Regions from separate parts of the Bacillus salitolerans genome, predicted to be linked through region 1. Evidence: riboswitches for the same ligand, from Rfam matches in the RefSeq annotation. Region 1 holds a riboswitch; each other region holds the start of a gene.
The links. A riboswitch is a leader RNA that binds a small molecule or an ion and turns the genes downstream of it on or off. The one in region 1 is predicted to bind S-adenosylmethionine.
Positions count from the first base shown of each region.

Region 2: another riboswitch for S-adenosylmethionine. It lies ahead of ACFSCX_RS14255 (methionine ABC transporter ATP-binding protein); the one in region 1 lies ahead of mtnK (S-methyl-5-thioribose kinase).
Region 3: another riboswitch for S-adenosylmethionine. It lies ahead of metX (homoserine O-acetyltransferase MetX); the one in region 1 lies ahead of mtnK (S-methyl-5-thioribose kinase).
Region 4: another riboswitch for S-adenosylmethionine. It lies ahead of metK (methionine adenosyltransferase); the one in region 1 lies ahead of mtnK (S-methyl-5-thioribose kinase).

Region 1 covers NZ_JBHUEM010000003.1:288,478-292,326, reverse strand. The annotation lists gene ACFSCX_RS03010 (pyridoxal phosphate-dependent aminotransferase) at 1-774, opposite strand, end outside; gene ACFSCX_RS03005 (carbon-nitrogen family hydrolase) at 903-1,688, shown strand; SAM riboswitch class I at 1,851-2,012, shown strand; gene mtnK (S-methyl-5-thioribose kinase) at 2,106-3,302, shown strand; gene mtnA (S-methyl-5-thioribose-1-phosphate isomerase) at 3,295-3,849, shown strand, end outside.
Region 2 covers NZ_JBHUEM010000022.1:2,729-6,577, forward strand. The annotation lists gene metQ (methionine ABC transporter substrate-binding lipoprotein MetQ) at 27-830, opposite strand; gene ACFSCX_RS14250 (methionine ABC transporter permease) at 852-1,520, opposite strand; gene ACFSCX_RS14255 (methionine ABC transporter ATP-binding protein) at 1,513-2,538, opposite strand; SAM riboswitch class I at 2,696-2,804, opposite strand; gene ACFSCX_RS14260 (O-acetylhomoserine aminocarboxypropyltransferase/cysteine synthase family protein) at 2,943-3,849, opposite strand, start outside.
Region 3 covers NZ_JBHUEM010000022.1:7,045-10,893, reverse strand. The annotation lists gene ACFSCX_RS14280 (DUF6449 domain-containing protein) at 1-971, shown strand, start outside; gene ACFSCX_RS14275 (RNA polymerase sigma factor) at 985-1,494, shown strand; gene ACFSCX_RS14270 (hypothetical protein) at 1,977-2,315, shown strand; SAM riboswitch class I at 2,426-2,537, shown strand; gene metX (homoserine O-acetyltransferase MetX) at 2,605-3,702, shown strand; SAM riboswitch class I at 3,729-3,827, shown strand.
Region 4 covers NZ_JBHUEM010000054.1:94,738-98,586, reverse strand. The annotation lists gene ACFSCX_RS22505 (glycosyltransferase family 4 protein) at 1-845, shown strand, start outside; gene metK (methionine adenosyltransferase) at 1,074-2,267, opposite strand; SAM riboswitch class I at 2,566-2,675, opposite strand; gene ACFSCX_RS22495 (hypothetical protein) at 2,782-3,114, opposite strand; gene pckA (phosphoenolpyruvate carboxykinase (ATP)) at 3,353-3,849, shown strand, end outside.

The sequences.
Region 1 (3,849 bases):
ACTCTCATTCCCAACTGCAAATCCAATTCTCCAGCCCGCCATGTTATATGTTTTAGATAACGTATATATTTCAATCCCCACCTCGGTTGCACCTTCGACTTGAAGAAAGCTTATTGGTTTATTTCCATCAAAACCGATTGCACCATAAGCAAAATCATGTACGACACATATATCATTCTTTTTAGCTATTTCTATTGTTTCTTCAAAAAATTCTTTCGGAGCAACAGCACCAGTTGGATTATTAGGATAATTTAAGAACATTAACTTCGCCCTTTGTAATATGTCAGAGCTGATTTTAGAATAGTCAGGAAGGAACTTGTTCTCAACCTTTAACGGCATAAATTCCATTTTCCCTCTTGCTAGTTCAACACCTGACCAATAATCTGGATATCCCGGATCTGGCACTAGTGCTACATCTCCTGGATTTAACACACATTGTGGAACCTCAACTAGACCAGCCTTACCTCCAAACAGTATTGCTACTTGTTTGTCAGGATCAAGTTCGACACCATACTCACGTTTATAAAATGATACTATCGCGTCTTTTAGAAAACGTTGTCCCCTAAATGGAGAGTACTTGTGGTGAAGTGGATTCGCGGCTGACTCCTGTAAAGATTTCACAATATGCTCTGGTGTCGGCCTGTCAGGGTTACCTTGTCCCAAATTAATCACATCATACCCTTGTTCTACAACCTTGTTCACCTTCGCAACTAAACTAGCAAAGAATTGAACAGGTAAACTTTTTAAAATATCTGATTGCTCGAATACCTTCATCATTCCACCTACTTATTCAAATTAAACTATTTGGAATTTTTAATGAATTTTGGCTTGAAATTCTAGTCACAAATAATATATTGTTAAGAACAAAATGTAAAGTAATTTTTTGAGGTGATTTCAAATCTATGGAACTGAAAATAAGCTGTATACAATTTGATATTGTATTTGGAGATCCGAATGAGAACTATAACATCGTCGCAGAAAAAATGACACTCGCATTATCTGATAATCCGGACGTCATCGTTCTTCCAGAACTATGGTCCACCGGTTATGATCTAACAAGACTAGATGAAATCTCAGATAAAAATGGGGAAAGAGCACTCACATTTCTTACAAATTTCGCAAAGGAAAACAAGATTATTCTAATAGGTGGATCTATAGCGAAACAGACTAGTGAAGGTGTATATAATACAATGCTAATAATTGGCCGTGATGGAAATCTACTAGGAGAGTACAGTAAATTACATTTATTTAAATTGATGGATGAGCATCACCACCTCCAACCTGGGGTAAAAGACGGATTATTTGAAATAGGTAATACTCTATGTGCAGGACTCATTTGCTATGATATACGATTTCCTGAATGGGTTCGTAAACATACATCACAAGGTGCACAAATTGTGTTCGTAGTAGCGGAATGGCCGCTGCCTAGACTTGCACACTGGCGTACGCTCCTGATTAGTAGAGCCATTGAAAATCAATGCTACGTTATTGCTTGTAACCGATCAGGAAGTGATCCTCGCAATGTATTCGCAGGTCACTCTATGATCATTGATCCATGGGGAGAAATAATTTCTGAAGCAAATGAAACGGAATTTATTCTCACAGGTACGATTGATACTGAGAAGGTGACTTCTGTACGTAAGCAAATACCAATTTTTGAAGATAGAAGACCCGAATTTTATTGCTAAATATTTCATTTACTAAAAACTATTGACATATATAACTAAAAACTGTTATTATTTTCATCAAGTGAAAAATTTCTGAAAACTCGCTACCAACCGAGTTTCAACTGAAAACTTAACTTACTAAACTAAAACATTTAAGATTGACATATCTTAAATGAACATAATCTCTTATCAAGAGTTAGCTGAGGGAATGGCCCGATGAAGCTGCAGCAACCGACCGTAATACCATTGTGAAATGGGGCGCTTTACATTTGCGCCTGTGAGTAATCACAGAAGGCACGGTGCTACTTCCACAGAAAGAAGGTATTTCTTTCTGACAGATAAGAGGTGAGAAGTATAACTTCAAGCCTCTTTCTAACTGAAAGAGGCTTTTCTAATTGAAGAGCCTCCTACGTCATCTATTAATTGGAGGTAATCATGATGGAATTAACAAAAGAATATACGTATGAACCGTTAACAGAAGAAACAGCAACTACACTCGCTATTCGTTTAGGATTATTTAGAAATGATGTCACGTTAACATGTAAAGAAATTGGGGACGGAAATCTAAATCTTATCTTTCATATTCGAGATGAAGTAAATAATCAAGGGATTATTATTAAACAAGCTCTACCTTATGCAAAAGTAGTTGGTGAAAGCTGGCCACTCACTATAAATAGAAACAAAATCGAACGTGATGCACTTCATGTATTTGGACAATATGTACCTGAATTTGTACCAAAAGTCTACTATTCAGACGAGACACTTGCGATTATGATCATGGAGGATCTATCACACCTTGTAATTGCACGCAAAGGTTTAATTAACAATGCTCACTATCCTGTTTTGGCCAAACATATAGGTGTTTATTTAGCGAAAACGCTATTCTACACTTCAGATTTTGCTCTTGATCCTCAAGAAAAGAAAAAGTTAGTAAAACAATTCAGTAATCCGGAGTTATGTAAAATTACGGAAGACCTAGTATTTACAGATCCATTTTTTAATCATGAGACAAACAATTTTGAAGATGAATTAACGCCAAGTGTTCATCAAATATGGGAAAATATAAAATTAAAACAAGAAGTTGCAAAACTAAAGAAAAAGTTTGTAACGACTGGGGAAGCATTATTACATGGAGACCTCCACACTGGAAGCATATTTGCAAGTGAGTCTCAGACTAAAGTAATTGACCCTGAGTTTGCCTTTTATGGACCAATTGGATTTGATGTTGGCCAGTTTATTGCAAACTTACTTCTGAATGCTCTTTCTAAGCCTGAACACGAAAGGCTAAAACTTTATGATCAAATAATTGAAACATGGAATACATTTAAAGAAACCTTTACTACTAGCTGGGTTCAAGATAGTATAGAAATTTATACTAAAATTGAAGGATATTTAGATTTCACTCTCTCACAAATTTTCGAAGATACAATAGGTTTTGCCGGTTGTGAAATGATAAGGAGAACAATAGGATTAGCCCATGTTGCTGATTTGGACGGGATAGAAAAGCTCAATGATAGACTAATAGCCAAGACAAATGCCCTATCACTTGGTACTGAACTCATTCTAAACAGAGATTCAATTTATTCAGTAGAAGAACTCATTGTATTCATAAGGAGTGTACTACAACATGACTAATACATTATCGATACCACAATCAGTTCAGTGGAAAGATGATCATATTCTCCTCTTAGACCAACAATTATTGCCACATGAAACTACGTATCTCGAATTAAGAACCATTCAGGATGTGTGGAATGCTATTGTATCTTTAAAAGTAAGGGGAGCTCCTGCCATCGGCATAACTGCAGGATTTGGTTTAGCTCTTGCTGCTCAAAATTACGACTGTGAGACATTACAAGAATTCATTGAAAAACTTACAAAGGATCGTGACTACTTAGCAGGTTCTAGACCGACGGCGATTAATTTATTCTGGGCGTTGAATCGCCTTACCAATAGTATCTCCAACGCTAAATCTATTAATGGTGCTGTTACGACCCTTATTCACGAAGCGATACAAATTCAATTAGAGGATGAAGATGTATGTAAGCAGATTGGAGAGCATGCCTTATCCTTATTCAAAAATGGGGATAAAATCCTGACCATTTGTAATGCAGGATCTATTGCAACGGCAAAATATGGGACTGCCCTTTCACCCTTTTATTTAGCAAAGGAACGTGGAATT
Region 2 (3,849 bases), on a different contig from region 1:
CATTTTGCTTAGGCGTGATCAAAGTTTTATTCACTTACAGGAACTACTGCACCCTCATATTTTTCTGTAATAAAGCTTTGGATTGCTTCAGAACGAAGTACCTCAACTAGTGTCTTAATAGCTTCCAGATTTTCGTCGCCAGTACGTACAGCAATAATGTTTACATAAGGTGAATCTGGTCCTTCTATCGCAATGGCATCTTTTAATGGATTTAATCCCGCGTCAATTGCGTAGTTTGTGTTGATTAGCACTGCGTCCCCCTCATTGTTATTATAAACTTGTGGAAGTAAGCCTGCTTCAACATCTGCCTTGAATACTAAGTTCTTTGGATTTTCAGCAATATCATCAACTGTAGCTGTTGTTGTGTCGATACCTTCTGTTAGAGTAATTAACCCTTGGCTTTGTAACATTGTTAATATACGTCCATGATCTGCAACAGAGTTACTCATAATGATTGTTGCTCCATCAGGTAGTTCATCTAGACTTTTGTATTTTTGTGAATATACACCGATAGGTTCGATGTGAATTCCACCAGCGTTTACGAAGTCATATTCATTTTCAGCAATTTGTGCTTCTAAGTAAGGAATGTGCTGGAAATAGTTTGCATCGATTTCTTCATCAGCTAATGCTTTGTTTGGTAAAATATAATCTTGGAAAGGAATGATTTCTAATTCAATTCCCTTTTCTGCTAAAATTGGTTTTGCTTGTTCTAAAATTTCAGCGTGTGGTACGTTTGAAGCTCCTACCACTAACTTTCCTTCGTTACCGCCACAAGCTGCTAATGTAAATAATACTGCTACTAAACTAACAAATGTTAAAATCTTTTTCATGTTGTCTTCTCTCCTTATTTTTTATCTTTTATCTATAGATGATGTGACAATGTCACCGATAAACTGAATAATAAATACAATAATTAAAATGAAAATCGTTGATATTAGCGTTACATCATTTTGATTTCGTTGAAATCCGTCCAAGAAAGCTAAGTTTCCAAGACCACCCGCTCCAACAACACCTGCCATCGCCGTGTATCCGACTAACGCAATGGCTGTAACCGTTATTCCTGATACGAGTGCCGGCATTGACTCTGGAAGTAAGACTTTCCATATAATCGTTCCGGTCGTTGCTCCCATTGCCCTCGATGCTTCAATGACTCCTTTATCAATTTCTCGAAGTGCAATTTCTACCATTCTTGCATAAAACGGTGCTGCTCCTATGATGAGCGCCGGTAAAGCTGCATTGGATCCTAGCATCGTTCCAACGATAAACTTCGTAAATGGAATTAACAGTATAATAAGGATAATAAACGGAATTGAGCGGAAGATATTGACGATTCCAGCAATCGTTTGGTTGACGGTTTTGTTTTCCCATAAATTCCCTTTACCGGTTAAAAACAATAGGAGTCCTAAAATTACCCCGAATACAAATGTTGCTAGAACAGAAACAGCTGTCATATAAAGTGTTTGCAGAGTAGCATCAATCATTTTGTCCCACTTTACATTTGGTAGAAGTTGATTAAACACTTGAAATCACCTCCACACCGACTGACTGCTCTCTTATATAAGAAATAGCTTTTTCTACTTCAGTGTCTTCTCCATCAATGTGAAGAAATAATGCACCATAGGCTCCCGTTTGTAGTTGAGCAATTTTCCCTTGAAGTATATTGACCGTAATATTAAAGTTACGAATTACATTTGAAATGACTGGCTGCTCGGTTCCCTCTCCTACAAACGTCAACTGAATGACCTGACCATTTGGATAACGATGAAGTAAATGTTCAACCGTTTCCTTCGTTTCTTCTGGCTCAGTTAGTTGACCGACAAAACGCTTCGTAATAGGCTCCTGTGGATTTTTAAACACCTGCAACACATCGCCTTCTTCAACGACAATCCCATTTTCCATAACCGCAACACGATGGCAAATTTTACGAATGACATGCATTTCATGAGTGATAAGCACGATCGTGAGTCCGAGTCTTTCATTGATGTCGACTAGTAAATCTAGGATGGAATCGGTTGTTTGAGGATCTAAAGCTGAAGTCGCTTCATCACACAGTAGTACCTTTGGATTATTGGCTAATGCCCGTGCAATTCCAACACGTTGTTTTTGTCCACCACTTAGCTCAGAAGGATAGGCATCCCCTCTCCCCTCAAGGCCAACAAGCTTAATCAGTTCATTTACTCTCTTTACTTGCTCCTGTTTTTGGACACCAGCTATCTCTAATGGGAAGGCTATATTTTCTCTTACCGTTCTAGACCAAAGCAAGTTAAAGTGCTGAAAAATCATACCAATCTCCTGTCTTGCCTGTCTCAGCTCTCTGCCATTGATCTTAGCCATATCTCTTCCAGCGACAATGATTGATCCATCTGTTGGTTTTTCTAGCTGGTTAAACATTCGGATAAGTGTGCTTTTCCCTGCTCCACTATACCCAATGATTCCGAATATTTCTCCTTCTGCTATTTCCAGGTTAATTCCATTCACCGCGGTAACCTTCCCAGATTTTGAAGAGAATACTTTTTTTATATTCTTTAATGCAATCATGTTTTCCTCACCTTCTTTCCCTAAGTATCTTTATCGAATTACTACGGATAGTGTCATCGTCGTATCATATTTTTCCTTTAGTAAAAGGAAAAATATTAGATTAGAACAAAAAACCCTTTCTGCAATATGACAGAAAGGGTAAACATTCGTTTCCTCTCTCTCATCTTCCAAAGCAAACGCTTTGTAGGAATTGGCACCATTTCAACATCTTGTTGACGGTTGCCGGGTTTCATAGGGCCCAGTCCCTCCACCTCTCACGATAAGAGTTGTGTACGCATACACACTTTATTCAATTAGCACTTTAAATCACTCAAGGAAAAATTATTACGAAGGTAATCTTAGCATGTGCATGATTTAATCGTCAATACCTATTTTAAAATAATTTTATAGTATTCTTGTAACTATCAATCTACTGTTGCCTCTTTCCTGATTTCATTAGACACACCAGAAGCAAGAATGAGTGCTTGATTTAAATCATTCGTTAAATCTCTCACGGATTCAAGACCAATAGACAGACGTACTAACTCTTCAGTCACACCGGTTGCTATTAGTTGGTCACTAGTTAATTGAGAATGTGTAGTTGAAGCTGGATGAATGACAAGGGACCTTGCATCACCAACATTGGCTAAGTGGGACCATAGTTCAAGCGAATCAATAAATTTCTTACCTGCGTCTCTGCCACCCTTAATTCCAAAGACAACCACTGCCCCCTGACCTTTTATTAAGTATTTTTTTGCGAGAACAAACGATTCATGAGATTTAAGTCCTGGATATGAGACCCAATCAACTGATGGATGATTCACTAAATATTGTGCTATTTCCTTTGCGTTTTTAACATGTTTTTCCATTCGGAGCTGTAGTGTTTCAAGCCCTTGCAAAAGTAGAAATGCATTAAAAGGACTCAAGCATGAACCAAAATCTCGTAATAGCTGAACACGCAATTTAATGATATACGCCGCTTCACCAATATCTATATAACGTAAGCCGTTATAGCTAGGATCTGGATCTGTGAATCCAGGGAACTTATCACTGTTCCAATTAAATTTCCCTCCATCTACAATGAGCCCCCCAATGGAGTTTCCGTGACCTCCAATCCACTTCGTTGCTGAATGAACAACAATATCTGCACCCCATTTTAATGGTTTACAAAGCGACGGAGTGGCAAAAGTATTATCCACAATTAAAGGAATACCTGCCTCATGTGCAATATTGGCTACTGCTTCAATATCAAGAATTTGCAAACTCGGGTTTCCAATCGTTTCGGCGAATACCGCCTTCGTCTTATTAGTTATGGCTTTCTTAAAATTTTCT
Region 3 (3,849 bases), on a different contig from region 1:
TCATTCTCATTATTTCTGATGCTACGGGCTATGAAAAAAGAACGCCAGAAATTGATGATATAGAAAGAATATATCTTAATGATATGGCATATCACTACATGAATTTAGAAACTGAAAATATTCATTATCTTCAAGATAGAGAAAATATAGAATCCGTTATTAGGTTACATGAAAAAATTATTAGTGAGAAAGAAGTAGATATTGATTCTTCAAAGCAGTTAGGTAGACATGTGTTCATCGTCTATGAGTTAAAGAATGGGAATAAGATGGTTCGTCAATATACCGTTGAAGCAGGGGAAAAGTATGCTTCTTATTTAAAACCAATCTATGAATCAATAGAATATAAAAAGATTGCTTTTAATCTACTAAATTTAAGCAGTAGCGACGTTGAGACAATACGTCTGTCACCAAGTGGACCTGTATCTCGTTCGGTATCAATTTCTGATGAAGAGGAGATCGAAACGTTATTACAATCACTCAAAAAGGATATTGAAAGCCTGACGTATGATCAAATACAAAATCAACAGGGAAGCTTATCAAATGTAGAAGTGGGCTTAAAGAGTCAGGAAGAACCACAGATAAATGGTTATACTCGTCACTATTTTGAGCACTACTCTTTGCAGTCATACTATTACAATACAATTAGTTGGTTAAAGGAGCATGATAAATTTGAAGAGGCATCCATCATAGGGAATGACTTTCAAAAAGCACTGATCATTAAAAGTAGTCAAGAACTAAAGGATTTCTTTTACAAAGAATCACCTAAAAGCCTCCTTAATTACCTTGAGAAACAAAGTGACGTACTAACAATCACAGACAAGGAACAAATTATTCAGGCATGGGAACAGTCTACACATCAATTAGAGGGACAATATTTCATTGCATTCGTGTTCGATAATAACGAAATTGTCGAAATGATGAGTTTTAAAGAAGGTAAAGTGCCAAGTTTCATAAAAAGTTCACTCAAATAAGAAGGCGATAAAAATGAATTGTGAAGGAATGTATCAAACCTTTTATAAGAAGTTGTATAATACCATTTTTGCAATGGTAAGGGACCATTATTTAACGGAGGACATTGTTCAGGATACCTTCATAAAGGCATTTGTTAAGTTTGATACGATATCAGCTACAGAAAAGGCGGGTGCCTGGTTAACCGTCATTGCAAAGAGGACCGCTATAGACGCGATTCGAAAAGAGAGTAGGAGAGTACATGTCTCGATTGAAGATATAGATCAGTATTTTAGTGAAATCTCAGAAAAGTACGTATTAGAAGATGAAGTACAGTGTGATTTATTAAAGGAAAGAGTTGAACATGAGATTAAACTACTTAGTGTTGATCAAAGAGCGATCATCCATCATAAAGTAAATAATGGTTTGAAAGAGAAGGAAATCGCTGACAAACTTGATATTAGATCAGGAACCGTTAAAATCAAACTTTACCGTGCAAGAAAGCAGCTGAAAGAGAAAATATATGGTCAAACATATAGTGCTTGATTGAAAAAGAGTTCATCTTATAGGTGAACTCTCTTTTTTAGCTACTAGAAAATAAAATATGATGGAACCTAATGTTACCTTCTGTTTCTGTACAAATAGTATATTGCATATAAAAACTATGCTATCAGCAACTAGTAAGGGCTTGGTGCTATACAAGTTTCTGTATCAAATAAGGCAATTAGATTGGTAGTAGAAGTGACTTGCGATCAAGAGCGTACCTGTGTATAAATAGTGAATACATCTTGATTTTTTCTATGGTCCTTATGCAATATTTGACATATTTCTCAGGAAATATTCAATTTTTGTATATTCTAATGAAATGTGTCGACTATATAACACAATGTAACATATTTCTTGGGAAATATACCATTTATTGTAGAAGCGTAGGTAAGGGTTAATAATCTGTCGAACGAATCATAAAGGTAGATAACGTTCATATGTAGAAAGGTGTATGTAAGCTAAAAGTGAAAGGGTTGAGATACATGAAGCTATTACTTGAAAAGTTCACAGAGGTAGTTCTAATTCAACCAAATTTAAAACCTATTCTCCCGGTAAATCCGTTGTATATTTCATTTCAATCAGGATATGATCTATTATTCTTAAAGATTTCGTCTCAAGGATGTGAAGTGTTTAATGATTGTCAGGAGAGAACAGACCTTTGGATAAAAGGTGACCTCACTTGTATCCAATCATTTTTGATGGGGAAAGAAAGATTAAGAAAAATTGAAAGTAGAAATCAACTGAAAATTACTGGATCATTTAAAGACATCTTATTAGTGGAGTCATTATTTGCATTATGTAACATTGAATTATCAGCATAAATAAAAAGATAGGATTATGTTATTGTAAGAAAGTTAAAAAAATGGTTTGACAGGTCGAAAAAAGATGTGCTATATTCATATCAATATTTATTCAGAAAATTTAATAAAGTATCTTATCCAGAGAGGTGGAGGGACTGGCCCTATGAAACCCGGCAACCGATTTTCTTAGTTGAAAACACGGTGCCAATTCCTGCGGAGCTTTATGGCTTTGGCAGATAAGAAGAGTAGATTGAATGATGCCCTCTTCTTGTGAAGAGGGCTTTTTTAGTTTGAGAAAGGAGGCAGGTTGTTGTTAACGACGAGAAGGTCACTTGAGTTTGAAAATGGGGAAATACGGATTGGTGACTTCCAAACTGAACATGGGGAAACGATTAACAACGTAACGATAGCGTACGAAAGAGTAGGGTGTGTAGGGGCACCAATCCTATTAATCTGTCATGCTCTAACCGGTAACCAACATGCCGTTGGGTCATTAAAAAATCCTGGCTGGTGGTCAGGATTAATCGGACCTGGAAATAACATTGATACTGAGAAATGGCAAGTAATTACACTTAATGTCTTAGGAGGTTGTAATGGTTCAACAGGACCCACCTCAAATAACGGGGATGGACAGAAGTATGGTTCATCTTTTCCGTCAATTACTATAAGAGATATCGTAAGGAGTCACTATATTGCATTGAAGAGTTTAGGAATTCATGAGGTTCACTCAATAATAGGCGGTTCTCTTGGGGGAATGCAAGTCTTGGAATGGGGGATATTGTACCCGAATTTTGCACCACTGCTTATTCCGTTAGCTACTTCCCCATATGTAAGCGACTATAGCATCGCCTTTAATACGATTGCACGATATGCCATTACAAGTGATCCTAATTGGGTAGATGGTAACTATAGTGAAAATCCAAGGAATGGTATGGGAATAGCTAGAATGATTGGGATGATATCGTATCGTTCTGCAGGACAGTTCAATACTAGGTTTCAACGAAAAAAATGTGATATAGGAGGTGAAAGTTCTAAAGACAGTACGTATCAAATAGAATCCTATTTAAAGTATCAAGGTGAAAAATTTATCAATCGTTTTGATGCGAATAGTTATTTGTATTTACTGAAGGCAATGGATCATCATGATATTGGATTTAATCGTGGGGGGTGGAGAGAGGCAGTAGAACTTTTTCAATCAAAAATTGTTGCCTTTAGCTTTGAGGATGACCTACTATATCCTGCTAATCTTCTAGAAGAATTGGTTACCTTATACCAAGCAAGAAATGGAGTAGCGTCTCATTATGTGATTCCGACTGCCTTCGGGCACGATGGTTTTCTTGTCGAGTTTGAAAAATGGGGGAAAATACTGGAGCAGGAGTTGTGTTCTGTCAGGCAAAAGGAAAGATAATTACACTCTTTGAAAATTCTATAAACTTCTTATCAAGAGCGGTGGAGGGACTGGCCCATTGAAACCCGGCAACCATATATAGGTGCTAATTCCAGCAGAGATTTATTAATTCTGAAAGATAAGAAGGGGAATTATCCGTCATCCTCT
Region 4 (3,849 bases), on a different contig from region 1:
GTATTCATTATGCTAAAAAACTCAATATCCCTCTAGTAGGCTCATACCATACTGACTTTGATCAATATCTGGAGTATTATGACCTACAATTCCTTTCTACACTTCTATGGAAATACATGACTTGGTTTCACCGCTCCTTTTTAAAAACCTTTGTCCCATCACAAGAAACAAAAGAACAGCTCAGAAGGCATGGTTTCACAAATCTACATGTTTGGAGTAGAGGTGTAGATGGCTCTGTCTTCAAACCATTAGAAAGCACACAGCAATTACGTCAAAAATATGATATCCACGAAAAGTATATCCTTTCCTATGTAGGAAGACTAGCTCCTGAAAAAGACGTGGATACCCTATTGGGTATCATGAATCAACTACCTTTAGCTCTTCAACATAATGTTCGGTTTTTAATTGTCGGTGATGGACCATCAAAGGCTGATCTTGAACGACAAGTTCCTACTAACGTTACTTTTACAGGATATTTAGGTGGTCAGGAGCTAGCAGAAGTTTATGCAGGCTCTGATTTATTCATTTTTCCTTCACCTACTGAAACCTTTGGGAATGTAGTGCTCGAAGCATTGGCTTGTGGTACACCTGTTGTGGGTGCAAATTCTGGAGGAGTAAAAAATATTATTAAAAATGGAATAACCGGTATTCTTTGTGAACCTAAAAAAGTTAGCTCGTTTGTCCATGCTATTGAATCCCTTTTATCAAATGATGAACTACGAAAAAATATGCAACATGAGGCAAGGACATATGCTTTAACACAAACCTGGGACTCCATCTTTGAGAGTTTACTTTATGAATATGAAACAGCCTTGCATCGTTCTAATGAAAAAAAGTTTGCCTAACTTTTAATCAGAAGAAAAGGCACAAGCGCCCCGTTTAGCCACAGGCAGAGCAAATCGTCTGTCATGAAAAGAAGGTGGTTTTTCCTTTTATTCATGACAGGTTGTTTGACCTCGAGTGGCTGGGTGATTGTGCTGGATTCCAAGTCACTAGCCCATTCTCTTACTGAAAACTTATACTTTCATAATAATAAATAAAAGGAACTGCATGTTTGCAGTTCCTTCTTTTAATTATGCTTGAGATTTTAACGCAGCAGCCTTGTCTGTACGCTCCCAAGGTAGATCTAAATCATTGCGTCCGAAGTGACCGTAAGCAGCTGTTTGCTTATAAATTGGACGACGTAAATCTAGCATTTTAATAATTCCTGCTGGGCGAAGGTCAAAATTGTTACGGATAAGATCAACTAATACTTCTTCATCAACAGTACCTGTTCCAAATGTATCAACCGCAATGGATACTGGTTGAGCAACTCCGATTGCATATGCTAATTGAACCTCAGCCTTATCAGCTAAACCAGCAGCTACAATATTTTTTGCAACGTAACGTGCAGCATATGCAGCTGAGCGGTCAACCTTTGTAGGATCCTTACCAGAGAAGGCACCGCCGCCATGACGAGCGTATCCGCCATACGTATCAACAATAATCTTACGACCTGTTAATCCTGCGTCTCCTTGTGGTCCACCAATTACAAAGCGTCCAGTTGGGTTAATAAAATATTTCGTGTTTTCATCAATTAGCTCTTTTGGTACAACAGGATCGATAACATGCTCTTTTAAATTACGGTGAATTTGTTCATTTGATACTTCTGGGTGATGCTGAGTGGAGATAACGATTGTATCAATACGAACTGGTACATTATTTTCATCATACTCAACCGTTACTTGTGTTTTTCCATCTGGACGTAGGTAAGGTAAAATTTCCTCTTTACGTACTTCTGTTAAACGACGAGATAATTTATGTGCTAATGAAATAGGCAATGGCATAAGTTCTTTTGTTTCATTACAAGCAAATCCAAACATAAGCCCTTGGTCACCAGCACCAATAGCTTCAATTTCTGCATCTGTCATTTGACCTTCACGAGCCTCTAGAGCTTGATCTACACCCATTGCAATATCTGCTGATTGCTCATCAATAGATGTTAGTACTGCACAAGTTTCTGCATCGAAACCATATTTTGCACGTGTATAGCCAATTTCTCGAATTGTTTCACGAACAATTTTTGGAATATCCACATATGTAGATGTTGTAATTTCCCCAGCAACTAGTACTAGACCTGTCGTTACAGATGTTTCACACGCTACACGTGCATTCGCATCCTTGGATAAAATTGCATCCAAAATCGAGTCAGAGATTTGGTCACAAATTTTATCAGGATGTCCTTCCGTTACAGATTCAGATGTAAATAAACGGCGTTTGTTTGACATCTTTTCATTATTCCTCCCTTATTCAATAAGAGGTTGTTCACCTCAAAGTTGATACGGTACTCATTCCCTTATTATTCTTAATCAAACACATTTTTATTAGAAAATTTTTGCTTAGCCAGAGTAATATATGTTAGATAAAACAAAGGTGTTCTTCCTTATACATGTATACCTGATTAGCTTATACAAAAACATGTTTTCATAATCCGATGTCAGAAGATAGGGCTAATTATATGTAGATAAAATAAAAAAACCTCTCCCATTTATAGAGGAAAGGTTTGTTGTATGTGTTAGCCTTTCGCTCTTATCGTTCAAGGCAGCTGCCTTGCAACAGGTTAGCACCTTATCATATTTTCATGATGGTTGCTGGGTTTCATAGGGCCTGTTCCCTCCACCTGCTCGGGATAAGAGAGTATCCGTTCGGCTCATATCATAACGTACTTAGTCGAATCCTGTCAATAACGAAATCAATACTTTTTATTTTAGATTTTACTTGTTTCCTTTAAATATGGTAAAACTAATACGGAGTATCATTATTTTTTTGGTTTTTTGTATCATTTTCTTTCTTTATTTCATCATGTATTTTGTATTTCATTAGTTCCTTTTCATTAATTCTCGGTTTTACTTGACTGTAAACACCACTAGCTGTTAACCCAATGATTAATGCAGTTAAGAGCCTTTCTGTCCAAAATTGTGGTATAAATACAAATAGTAGACCGAATCCAACCGCTAATAGGGATCGATACTTTTTATCAATTGAAAAGGCATTTCCTACTACCGTTACAAATGCAGCAATGATCGCGGCAATGGTAGCATAATCAAATGTACTTAGATTCATTAAATCCATCATTTAATATCCCTCCTCTTATTAAGCTATGAAGAATGCCTAAAAAAGGGTGGGCTATTGCCTAATAAAGAACAAGATGGTGAAATAATGGTACATTTTTGTGAATGATGCGTACAATAACGTAAAATAGTATAGACTATTCACTTAAATATGTTATACTAATTTTCAGAGCGAGTAATCGTTATCATTCACCTTTTTTAGATTAATAGAAAAATTATCAGGGAAAAGGCAGGTTATGAACATGAACTCTGTTGATGTATCAATCAACTTAAAAGAATTATTAAGCGGACAAAACATTTATACAAATTTGTCTGTTCCAGGTCTAGTTGAAAAAGTACTTGCAAGACATGAGGGAGAACTAACAGCAACAGGCGCAGTACGTGCAACAACAGGAAAATATACAGGGCGCTCTCCTAAAGATAAATTTATTGTTGAAGAAGAATCTGTAAAAGATAAAATTGCATGGGGATCAATCAATCAACCTATATCAGTAGAGGTATTCGATAAATTATATAATAAGGTCCTACAATATTTAAAGGATAAAGATGAGTTGTTTGTGTTTAAAGGGTTTGCAGGTGCTGATGAAAAATATCGCCTTCCTATCCAAGTCATTAATGAATATGCATGGCATAACTTATTTGCGCATCAGCTATTTATTAGACCAACAGAAAACGAACTTACTTCACATGAAGCTCAATTTACAGTTATTTCAGCTCCGAATTTCAAGGCAGATCCAGC